DNA from 2 places in the Paenibacillus sp. HWE-109 genome. Region 2 is predicted to be linked to the other one. Evidence: a T-box and tRNA genes for the amino acid it is inferred to sense, from the RefSeq annotation. Region 2 holds a T-box; the other holds one or more tRNA genes.
The links. A T-box is a leader RNA that pairs with one kind of tRNA and senses whether it is charged. The one in region 2 lies ahead of trpS (tryptophan--tRNA ligase), so its partner is inferred to be a tRNA-Trp.

Region 1: it has a tRNA-Trp gene. The T-box ahead of trpS (tryptophan--tRNA ligase) is inferred to sense a tRNA for this amino acid. The anticodon was not compared.

Annotation. Positions count from the first base shown of each region.
Region 1 covers NZ_CP091881.1:8,923,254-8,929,193, forward strand. The annotation lists rRNA gene LOZ80_RS38320 (23S ribosomal RNA) at 1-1,317, shown strand, start outside; tRNA gene LOZ80_RS38325 (tRNA-Asn) at 1,393-1,468, shown strand; tRNA gene LOZ80_RS38330 (tRNA-Ser) at 1,472-1,563, shown strand; tRNA gene LOZ80_RS38335 (tRNA-Glu) at 1,579-1,653, shown strand; tRNA gene LOZ80_RS38340 (tRNA-Val) at 1,668-1,740, shown strand; tRNA gene LOZ80_RS38345 (tRNA-Met) at 1,801-1,877, shown strand; tRNA gene LOZ80_RS38350 (tRNA-Asp) at 1,913-1,989, shown strand; tRNA gene LOZ80_RS38355 (tRNA-Phe) at 2,012-2,087, shown strand; tRNA gene LOZ80_RS38360 (tRNA-Thr) at 2,104-2,179, shown strand; tRNA gene LOZ80_RS38365 (tRNA-Tyr) at 2,205-2,286, shown strand; tRNA gene LOZ80_RS38370 (tRNA-Trp) at 2,299-2,372, shown strand; tRNA gene LOZ80_RS38375 (tRNA-His) at 2,397-2,469, shown strand; tRNA gene LOZ80_RS38380 (tRNA-Gln) at 2,494-2,565, shown strand; tRNA gene LOZ80_RS38385 (tRNA-Gly) at 2,574-2,648, shown strand; tRNA gene LOZ80_RS38390 (tRNA-Cys) at 2,659-2,732, shown strand; tRNA gene LOZ80_RS38395 (tRNA-Leu) at 2,746-2,834, shown strand; tRNA gene LOZ80_RS38400 (tRNA-Leu) at 2,854-2,932, shown strand; gene LOZ80_RS38405 (sensor histidine kinase) at 3,065-4,861, shown strand; gene LOZ80_RS38410 (response regulator) at 4,836-5,940, shown strand, end outside.
Region 2 covers NZ_CP091881.1:96,931-102,870, forward strand. The annotation lists gene ilvD (dihydroxy-acid dehydratase) at 1-1,670, shown strand, start outside; gene LOZ80_RS00470 (permease) at 2,368-3,633, opposite strand; T-box leader at 3,792-4,060, shown strand; gene trpS (tryptophan--tRNA ligase) at 4,106-5,086, shown strand; gene LOZ80_RS00480 (DUF5325 family protein) at 5,157-5,339, opposite strand; gene LOZ80_RS00485 (alpha/beta-type small acid-soluble spore protein) at 5,493-5,726, shown strand; gene LOZ80_RS00490 (NAD(P)/FAD-dependent oxidoreductase) at 5,865-5,940, shown strand, end outside.

The DNA.
Region 1 (5,940 bases), 250 kb from region 2:
ACACTGCCAAGAAAAGCTTCTAGCCAGGCGAAGGTGCCCGTACCGCAAACCGACACAGGTGGGTGAGAAGAGAATTCTAAGGCGCGCGGAAGAACTCTCGTTAAGGAACTCGGCAAAATGACCCCGTAACTTCGGGAGAAGGGGTGCCTCGGTAGGGTGAATAGCCCGAGGGGGCCGCAGTGAAAAGGCCCAAGCGACTGTTTAGCAAAAACACAGGTCTGTGCGAAGCCGCAAGGCGAAGTATACGGGCTGACGCCTGCCCGGTGCTGGAAGGTTAAGAGGAGTGGTTAGGGGCAACCCGAAGCTATGAATTGAAGCCCCAGTAAACGGCGGCCGTAACTATAACGGTCCTAAGGTAGCGAAATTCCTTGTCAGGTAAATTCTGACCCGCACGAATGGCGTAACGACTTGGGCGCTGTCTCAACGAGAGATCCGGTGAAATTTTAATACCTGTGAAGATGCAGGTTACCCGCGACAAGACGGAAAGACCCCATGGAGCTTTACTGCAGCTTGATATTGGACTTTGGTACGATCTGTACAGGATAGGTGGGAGCCTTTGAAGCCTGAGCGCCAGCTTGGGTGGAGGCGCCGTTGGGATACCACCCTGATCGTATCGGAGTTCTAACCTGGTACCGTGATCCGGTATGGGGACAGTGTCAGGTGGGCAGTTTGACTGGGGCGGTCGCCTCCTAAAATGTAACGGAGGCGTTTAAAGGTTCCCTCAGAATGGTTGGAAATCATTCGCAGAGTGCAAAGGCATAAGGGAGCTTGACTGCGAGACCTACAAGTCGAGCAGGGACGAAAGTCGGACTTAGTGATCCGGTGGTACCGAATGGAAGGGCCATCGCTCAACGGATAAAAGCTACCCTGGGGATAACAGGCTTATCTCCCCCAAGAGTCCACATCGACGGGGAGGTTTGGCACCTCGATGTCGGCTCATCGCATCCTGGGGCTGAAGTAGGTCCCAAGGGTTGGGCTGTTCGCCCATTAAAGCGGTACGCGAGCTGGGTTCAGAACGTCGTGAGACAGTTCGGTCCCTATCTGTCGCGGGCGTAGGAAATTTGAGAGGAGCTGTCCTTAGTACGAGAGGACCGGGATGGACGTACCGCTGGTGTACCAGTTGTCTCGCCAGAGGCATAGCTGGGTAGCTATGTACGGAGGGGATAAGCGCTGAAAGCATCTAAGCGCGAAGCCCCCCTCAAGATGAGATTTCCCAGTATGTAAGACCCCTTGTAGACGACGAGGTTGATAGGTTCGAGGTGGAAGTGCGGCAACGTATGCAGCTGACGAATACTAATCGGTCGAGGGCTTAACCAATAAACCTAAATGTTACTTTACGCACGTTTCGTATCTAGTTTTCAAGGAATAAATCCTTGTCATAAGTTTTCCTATTCCCTGATAGCTCAGTTGGTAGAGCACTCGACTGTTAATCGAGTTGTCACAGGTTCGAGTCCTGTTCGGGGAGCCATATGGAGAGGTGTCCGAGCTGGCCGAAGGAGCACGATTGGAAATCGTGTAGGCGTCACAAGCGTCTCGAGGGTTCGAATCCCTCTCTCTCCGCCACTATCTTTCTAGCAAGGCCCGTTGGTCAAGTGGTTAAGACACCTCCCTTTCACGGAGGTAACAGGGGTTCGAGTCCCCTACGGGTCACCATTCATTACTCCCATGGAGGCTTAGCTCAGCTGGGAGAGCATCTGCCTTACAAGCAGAGGGTCGGCGGTTCGATCCCGTCAGCCTCCATCAAGTTTTACTTTTAAAGTGAGACTTGCAAAGCATGGAAACGTGAATTATAATTAACGACGCGGGGTGGAGCAGCCCGGTAGCTCGTCGGGCTCATAACCCGAAGGCCGCAGGTTCAAATCCTGCCCCCGCAACCAATTCATCTTCTGCAAGAAGATATTGTACTTAGCATGGAGCTGTGGTGTAGTGGCCTAACATGCCTGCCTGTCACGCAGGAGACCGCGGGTTCGAATCCCGTCAGCTCCGCCATTTTTCTTCAAAAAGTAAGCAAGGCTTTGTAGCTCAGTCGGTAGAGCAGAGGACTGAAAATCCTCGTGTCGGCGGTTCGATTCCGTCCAAAGCCACCATTTCTTAATTAAATAAGCCGTTGTAGCTCAACTGGTAGAGCAACTGACTTGTAATCAGTAGGTTGGGGGTTCAAGTCCTCTCGACGGCACCACAAAGAATCAAAGGTTTTACATCATGGAGGCTTAGTGAAGTGGCTAAACACGGCAGACTGTAAATCTGCTCTCTCCGAGTTCGGTGGTTCGAATCCATCAGCCTCCATTTACTTTTTCTAGGGGCATAGTTTAAGGGTAGAACAAAGGTCTCCAAAACCTTTGGTGTGGGTTCAATTCCTGCTGCCCCTGCCAAAAAAGTAAAAACTTAATATTGTGGCGGTCGTGGCGAAGGGGTTAACGCACTGGTTTGTGGATCCAGCATTCGCGGGTTCAAGTCCCGTCGTCCGCCCATTATTACCAACATGCAAGATAATGGGGATTAGCCAAGCGGTAAGGCAACGGACTTTGACTCCGTCATGCCAAGGTTCAAATCCTTGATCCCCAGTTTTATATGCGGAAGTGGCTCAGCGGTAGAGCATCGCCTTGCCAAGGCGAGGGTCGCGGGTTCGATCCCCGTCTTCCGCTCCATTATTACTAAGGCGCCATAGCCAAGTGGTAAGGCAGAGCTCTGCAAAAGCTTTACCCCCAGTTCGAATCTGGGTGGCGCCTCCACATTATCTTATTAGCCGGAGTGGCGGAATCGGCAGACGCACAGGACTTAAAATCCTGCGGTAGGTGACTACCGTACCAGTTCAAGTCTGGTCTTCGGCACCATTGATTTACAACTTTATATGCCGGCATGGCGGAATGGCAGACGCGCTCGACTCAAAATCGAGTCCGAAAGGGTGGAGGTTCGAGTCCTCTTGCCGGTATAGAAGAAGAAGCTCATGAAATCAATTGATTTCATGAGCTTTTTTATTTGTCTTGACGGTTGTCCATTACGAAGGTTACCCTATAAGTGATTATTTGGGAGAACATGTCAGCCGCAAAGGATGCGATCGTGATTGAATTGGAGAAAATCTCTTACTTTTAAGTTTGTGGCCGGATTTGTGATTATTATTTCTCCACTTATTATTTTCTTGTACTATAATAACCATTACGCGATTAGCGTTGTAAGGGAGCAAGTCTCAGGAGCCAACAGAAACCTATTGGCGGATTATGTGAAGCAAGTGGATAAGCAGATGAAGGAAATCAATAATTATTTGAATTTGGTCAACGATCGTGAGCCAGACGTGAATCTCTTGAATTTCATGGAATATGGCACGGATGATTATATGCTGACAAAGCAAAAGATTTTCACGCGGTTTCAGGTGGATTTGGGATACTTCCAAGTGATTGACACCATTTTTTTGTATAATATCAAGGATAAAGATATTGTGCTGAATACACGATCTGACTATTACTTGAACGAGAAAGTGATCGCAGATTACATAGAAGCGAATCCCAAAGACGACGAGATGCAGAAGATTGGTTCTTGGCAGCTCATTAAGGTGGGCGATGAGACTGCGTTCCTCAAATTAATCCGCAACAATAATTTAGTGGTTGGATGTTGGATTAAGGCGAACACCGTGGCTGAGCCTTTGAAGTTTTTGGATGTGGAGAACAGCGGCGGCGGGGCTGCACTGATGAGTTTGGATGGCGAGGTGGCATCGGGCACCAAATTGACGGAGCAGCAAATTGCAATGGCAGCCAAAATGCCAGAGCCTCAAGAAAAGCCGTATCAATCTGTAACCGATTACAAGAATGAACTGTCATATTTACTGGTAGCTATTCCAGCAACGATGGTACCAATCAAGTATGTTGTTCTTATTCCGGAAGCCAGTATGCTGAAGAATTTGCCCTTTTTCCGGTTGGCAATCTATATGATTCCACTTGGCGGGCTGCTGATTTTATCCTTTTACTTCATATTTGTTAGAAAAGTATTGCTTACACCGATGAAGAAGCTCATCCGAGGGATGCAGCGGATTACCCGTGGGGATTGGGATGTTCAACTTGAGCCGGACAATACGACGGAGTTTGCTTTTGTAATACGCACGTTCAATAATATGGTCGGAGAAATTTCCAATCTGAAAATTGATATCTATGAGCAACAGCTGCTTACGAAAGAGGCCGAATTTAAACATTTGCAGGTGCAGATTAAACCGCATTTTTACTTGAATACGTTGAATATTATCACAAGCCTCGCGGCAACTAAGCAATACGATGTTATTCAGAAAATGGCCCGTTACTTGGCTGAATACTTCCGGTTTAATATTACAACATCAAGAAGAACGGTGACCGTGGAGGCGGAGATCAAGCATATTCAGAATTACTTGGAAATTCAGAAGCTTCGCTTCCCAGGCAAGCTTACTTATGAGATCAATCTTCCAGATGAGCTAGGTCACTGTTCGATTCTTCCGCTCACGATTCAAACGTTGGTAGAGAATTCAATTATTCATGGTTTCATGAATCGCCGTGAGCTTTTTATGATCAAGATTGAAGTGAGAGAAGTCATGCTTGTGAAAGACGGCGTTGAAGCGAAGACCATTTGGGTGCAAGTGAAGGATAATGGCGTCGGTTTTAAGCCGGAGATCCTCGATAAGCTGCGAATGAATCGCTGGCATGAACATGCGGGTGAAGAAGGACATCTGGGTCTCCAGAATGTGTTATTAAGACTGCAGATGCGCTATGGGGACCGTGCACAATTGGTATTCAGCAATGATGTGGCAGACAAGGGGGCAATTGTCCAAATCGCTATTCCCGCAATCTATGTGGAAGATGAGGCTGAGATGAACGATGACATACCAGATATTGGTCGTTGATGATGAGTTTTATGCCGTACAGGGAGTTACTCAGGGGATTGAGTGGGCTTTCCTCGGAATCGAACAAGTCTATGAGGCGTTAGATGCAGAAGAAGCGAAGATGAGGCTCGTACAGTCTCATATCGATGTTATGATTTGCGATATTGAGATGCCGAACATGAACGGGCTTGAGCTTATTAAATGGGTGAAGGAACATTCCCCATGGACGGAGACCATATTCCTGACAGGGCATGCGGATTTTTCGTATACGCGAACTGCGCTGCAATCGGGATCTTTTGATTATATGTTGAAGCCTTTTGACTATGAGGAATTGAAAGATGTTGTCAGGCGGGCGCTCGAGAAGATTCAGGAGTCTAGGGAAGCGCAAAGCTTTCATGAGATTCAGCAAAGATACTATGCTTTATTTCAAACGCATAAACCATTGCTGGAGGAAAAGTTTTGGCAGGATCTCTTGGCCAGGCGGATTCCGCCATCCCGCTCGTCGTTAGAATCGCTCATTGCTTTGTATGAGCTGAGTTTTGCGCCAGAGAGCCGCGTACTGCCTGTGCTGATCTCTGTGGAGCTGTGGAAGAAGGAGTTGAGCGCACGCGACGAAGACATTATGGAGTATGCGCTTCGCAACGCCGCAGGGGAATTGATCTTAGGCAGTGACGCTGGGGCAGTCCTGCAGGACCGCAGCGGCAATAACCTGGTGCTGTTCTACCTGCCACCGGAACAATCATTCGATCGGGGCGATCTTGCCGAGCGGTGTGAACATTATATTCGTTCCTGCAACGAATATTTCTTTTGTGATTTAAGCTGCTATGTCGGAGAAGCTACAGAGTTTGGCAGTCTATTGGAAATGTACGTGCAGTTATTGGAAGCTGAACGAAGCAATGTTACTGAGTCTAATAGTGTTATCCCTTTTGACGAACAGCGCGAGTCGTCTGGACAGGTGCTAATGATTCCTTGGGTATCAGGAATTTCCGTTTTCTTTGATCTCGGCAGCAGGGAAGATGTCCTGCGTAAGCTGGATGAAATCTTTGCGATGTTGGAGACTGAGCCAAGTCTAACGATCGAAACGTTGGAATCTTCGTATC
Region 2 (5,940 bases):
AGCGCAGCGACATGATTAAAAAAGGATTCGACCGCGCTCCGCATCGCAGTTTGCTGCGTGCAGCCGGCGTTAAAGAGGAAGATTTCGGCAAGCCGTTTATTGCCGTTTGCAACTCTTATATAGACATTATTCCAGGACATGTTCACTTGCAAGAGTTCGGCAAAATTGTGAAAGAAGCGATCCGTGAAGCTGGCGGCGTGCCTTTCGAATTCAATACTATCGGGGTAGATGACGGAATTGCCATGGGTCACATTGGTATGCGTTATTCCTTGCCAAGCCGTGAAATTATTGCCGATTCTCTGGAAACGGTCGTAAATGCCCACTGGTTCGATGGACTTATTTGTATTCCTAACTGTGATAAAATTACACCGGGTATGATCATGGGGGCTCTTCGCGTCAACATCCCAACGATGTTAGTCAGCGGTGGACCGATGAAAGCCGGTAAAGATAAAAACGGTAAATCGATTTCCCTTTCCTCCGTATTCGAAGGCGTTGGAGCTTTCCAAGCGGGGAAATTGGATGAGGCTGGTTTGGAAGAGCTTGAACAATACGGCTGTCCGACTTGCGGATCTTGTTCCGGTATGTTCACAGCAAACTCCATGAACTGTTTGGCTGAAGGTCTTGGACTGGCGATGCCAGGTAACGGTACGATTCTTGCTGTTGCTGAAGAGCGCAAGCAATTCGTTAAAGACTGTGCGAAGCAATTGATGGTGCTGATCGAGAAAGACATCAAGCCTCGTGATATCGTTACGATTGATGCGATCGACAATGCGTTCGCTTTGGACATGGCGATGGGCGGTTCCACGAACACGGTTCTTCATACGCTTGCTATTGCACACGAAGCTGGCGTGGACTATCCTATTTCTCGTATTAACGAAGTAGCAGAACGCGTGCCTCATCTTGCGAAAATTGCTCCGGCTTCCGATTACCATATCGAAGACGTGCATTTGGCAGGCGGTGTGAGCGCGGTTATCAATGAATTATTGAAGAAACCAGGCGCTTTCAACGGTGATTGCTTGTCCGTAACGGCGCAAACACTGCGTGAGAATGTCGCTGGATGCGAAATTCAGAATACGGACGTTATCCGTCCTTTGACGAACCCGCATAGCGAGCGCGGTGGTTTGGCTGTTCTTTTCGGCAACCTGGCTCCAGAAGGCAGTATCGTTAAAGTTGGCGCCGTGGATAAATCCGTTGGCGGACGTCACGTAGGTCCTGCGATCTGCTTCAACTCCCAAGACGAAGCGTTGTACGGAATTGCGAACGGTAAAGTCAAAGAAGGCCACGTTGTCGTTATCCGCTACGAAGGCCCTAAGGGTGGACCTGGTATGCCGGAAATGTTGGCTCCAACGTCCCAAATCGTCGGTATGGGTCTAGGCGCGAAAGTCGCTTTGATCACAGACGGACGTTTCTCCGGCGCATCCCGCGGTATCTCCATCGGGCATATGTCACCGGAAGCGGCTGAGGGTGGACCTCTGGCTTTCGTACAAGATGGCGACATCATTGATGTGGACATGGATGGACGCAAAATCGAGCTGCAAATCAGCGATGAAGAGTTTGCGAAGCGTCGTGAAGGTTGGAAAGATTTCGAACCGAAGATCCAAACCGGATATTTGGCGCGTTACACTAAAATGGTAACGAATGCTAGCGCAGGCGCTATCTTGAAAATTTAATCATTGGATCGAAAAAAAGGAGTCTCGCGATGGTTGCGAGCTCCTTTTTTTAGGTTTGAGGGGGCAAGGCTCGCCTCTTGCTTGGTGAGGATGGAGGGAGCCTCGATCCCCGACCTCTCGGACTGCCCCAACTGCCTCATCTAGCTGACGTCCCAATCTTCCCTAACTGTCTCAACTAGCTGCGCTCCCGGACTGCCCCAACTGCCTCAACTAACTGATGTCCTAAACTGCCCCGACTGCCTCAACTAGCTGACGTACTAAACTGCCCCGACTGCCTCAACTAGCTGACGTCTTAAACTGCCCCAACTGCCTCAACAAACTGACGTACTAAACTGCCCGGACTGCCTCAACTAGCTGACGTCCCAATCTCCCCTAACTGCCTCAACTAGCTGCCCTCCCGGACTGCCCCAACTGCCTCAACAAACTGACGTCCAAAACTGCCCCAACTGCCTCAACTAACATTGACCCATGAAAGGGAACTATGTTCCCTTATTTCTAGTATAATTAGGCATTTGGCTAGTCAGGCGGAACTAGGGTACGCTAATTTGTCTAAATTGATGGATTTTCCACCTGTAGAGGTGAAATAAGGGATCCTACTTCCCTTTCAACTGCAAATATCGTCTTTTGAGACAAATAGAGGATTGTAGTTCCTTTTCGCAGGAGGTTACGGTATTTTAGTTGATTGGCTTTTGCCTGATTAGGTCAAAGAGAAATGCATGAATAGCAAGGATCCCGTCAAGACGGTAACGGCAACGAGTATGGATAGGGTGAGAACGAAACGCGCTTTAAAGATGGATAACAGCATCAAGGTGCTTTTAACGTCAATCATGGGGCCGAAGACCAGGAAGGCGAGCAGGGAGCCTGGAGAGAATGTCTTGGCAAAGGAGACAGCCACGAAGGCGTCAGTCGTGGAGCAGAGTGAAAGCATGTAGGCGAAGCCCATCATGAAGACGTGAGAGATGAAAGCTCCTTGGCCGATGCTCGATAGGCTGTCCTGCGCTACGAAGGTCTGAATCAAAGCGGTTAGGAACGCGCCGAGCATCAAGTATTTGCTCATTTCGAGCAATTCCGTCGTACCGTGGCTGAGCATTGTCATGGCTCGACCGCCGTGCGCGTGTGCGTGACCGTGATGGTCGTGATGGTCGCGGACCTGGTTGTGGTGTTGAAGTTTGTCATGGTCAAGGTGATGGCCGTGATGCAGATGTTGGCGATCGTGGTCATGGTCAAGGTGATGGCCGTGATGCAGATGTTGGCGATCATGGTCATGGTCATGGTGATGGCCGTGATGCTGATGTTGGCGATCGTGGCCGTGGTCAAGGTGGTGGCCATGATGCAGATGTTGGTGATCGTGGTCGTGGCCATGATGCAAATGATCCCGGTCATGGTCACGGTGGCCATCATCACGCTTATGCACATGCGTGTGCCCATGAGCATCACCAACATTCGATTGGATTTGGATAGGGTGGCGAAGCGGATTGCTCCTCAGGAAGCGTGTCAGGAAGAGTCCAACGACCAGTGCGACGCCAAAGGTAAGTCCCATGCGCGAGTAAGCCATAGCTGGATCACCGCGGAAGGCCATGAATGTCGAGGCAAAGACGATCGGATTGAGGATCGGCCCGACCAAGATGAAGATGACGGCGATGTAGACGGGCATTCCTTTTTGCATCAGACGACGCACGAACGGAATCATACCGCATTCGCAAAGTGGGAACATGATCCCTAGCACACAGGCAAATAGGATGCCTCCGATGGGATGTCTGGGGGTCATTTTGCGGATGAAGCCTTCCGGGATGAAGTTTTCGACGACGGTGGATAACAAGACACCCAGAATCATGAACGGTAAAGCATCCAGAAAAATGTCCAGAAACGCTGTGAAAACCTGCTTTCCTTGAAGCATGACCAAGCCCATTGGCGGCAGCTCTCTTGTTGTGATGATTAGGAAGAGCAGCAGTGCGCATATCATCGTGGAGATCGGTAAGCTCCATCGATATAGAGTTGATGACAATTCGTCGACACCCCTTTGTCCATAGATTGTATGATCTATCCTATGTACAGGTTGTGCCAGATAGGACAATGTCCTTGGTTGACATTAGGAAGTCAAGGTGTATAATAATAGAAAATCAATAAGCGATGATAGGAACAAGTAAATTTGTCTCCCGTTTCTCAGAGAGCCGGTGGTTGGTGTGAACCGGTGGAACGCGCAAATCGAATGGATCCTTGAGCTTGAGGCTGAACACAGTATGCAGGTTGCCGGAACCTAGGCCGGTGAACGATCTGCAACTGACTAAGTATGCCAAACGGTAGCTCTCCGTTATCAGAGCCTGAAGGTCTCAGAACGTTGCTATGTTCACAGACAAATTAGGGTGGTACCACGGTCTCTCGTCCCTTGCGGGGAGAGGCCTTTTTGCGTTTTCCAAAATGAGGAGGGTTTTCAGATGAAACGAGTTTTATCCGGCATGCAATCCAGCGGTCAGCTGACGATTGGTAATTATATTGGCGCACTTCGCAATTATGTTAAGCTGCAGCATTTGCACCGCTGCTATTTTATGGTGGTGGATATGCATGCGATTACGGTTCCGCAGGATCCTGCCGCTTTGAAGGAGCAGACGGAATCCGCTGCTGCGCTGTATATTGCAGCAGGGCTTGACCCGAATAAGGCGTCCATTTTCCTGCAATCGCACGTCCATGCGCATGCGGAACTTGGCTGGATTATGACGACTTTAACGAATATGGGTGAGCTGGAGCGCATGACGCAGTTCAAGGATAAGTCCGAAGGCAAAGAATCCGTCGGCGCAGGTTTGTTCACTTATCCTTCTTTGATGGCTGCCGACATTCTTCTGTACAATGCTGACCTGATCCCAGTCGGCGACGATCAAAAGCAGCATCTGGAGCTGACGCGTGATTTGGCGAACCGTTTCAATCATCGTTTTGGTGAAATGTTCGTGATGCCGCAGCCGTATACGCCGGAGATTGGCGCGAGAATCATGTCCTTGGACGACGCGTCCAAGAAGATGAGCAAAAGCAGTCCGAATGCAGGCAGCTTCATTGGAATGCTTGACGAGCCATCTGTCATTCGCAAGAAGCTTAGCCGTGCGGTAACGGATTCCGGGCGCGAGGTGAAATATGATCCTCAGAACAAGCCTGAGGTTAGTAATTTGATCTCGATCTATTCCCACTTTGCAGATATGAGTGTAGCTGAGATTGAGGCTAAGTACGACGGCCAAGGTTATGGCCCTTTCAAAAAGGATTTGGCGGAGCAAGTAGTAGCCGTCCTAGAGCCGATTCAGCAGCGTTATCATGAAATCCGCAAGTCGGGTGAGATTTTTGATATTTTGAAAAAAGGCGCCCGGGAAGCAGCTGAAGTGGCTGATCAAACGCTGCTTGAAGTGAAGAAGCGGATGGGATTTGTCGTTTAGATTAGGCTGCTGAACTTAGAAGTGACGAAAAACCCTCCACTCCGATTATGGGGTGAAGGGTTTTCTGCGTTTAAGGCCGGCTATTTCTTTTGCGAATTTTGGCTTTAACAGCAAAGCCGTATCCGATGAATCCCAAGGAGACGATGCAGCAGAGAAGCACCAGCCAAGGCTGGCGAAGGGCGATAAATAAGCTGATACCGGCGAGCAGAAGCGTGCCGACTACAGCGAACAGAAGCGCGAGAGGTTTGCTCATGTATGTGACCTACTTTCTAGAAGATTGAAACATATCTTCTTATTCTAAACTTTTTTCAGCGCTATGCATATAAGTTCATTTTCTCCACATACTATCTTTGCAAGCTTGCAAATACATCAAAGATCATAGCTGACTGAAAGGAGTCTGATCCTTATGGGTACAGGACAATCTCGCAACAGCAATACGCTGGTAGTTCCACAAGCCAACCAAGCTTTAGATCAATTAAAGTATGAGGTGGCTCAAGAACTGGGCATCCAAATTCCTCAAGACGGTTACTATGGCTATATGGCAACTCGTGACACCGGAGCAATCGGTGGACACATTACTCGCCGGTTGGTACAAATCGCCGAACAAACGCTAGCAGGTCAATCCGGCTTCCGCAGCTAGGCAACCTGATTTCGTTCATAGCTTTTACCGAATATGGTGAAATAAAACCTAGAGGAGCAATCCTCTGGGTTTTTTATGTGTCACAAAACAGGCAGCTCTGTCGTTACATGGGTAAATCGTAATTAAGGAGCTGATTATATGCGTGAACAAACGTGTGTTGTTGTAGGTGGCGGCTATGCTGGCATTCATACGATTAAAGCATTGCTCAAAGGAT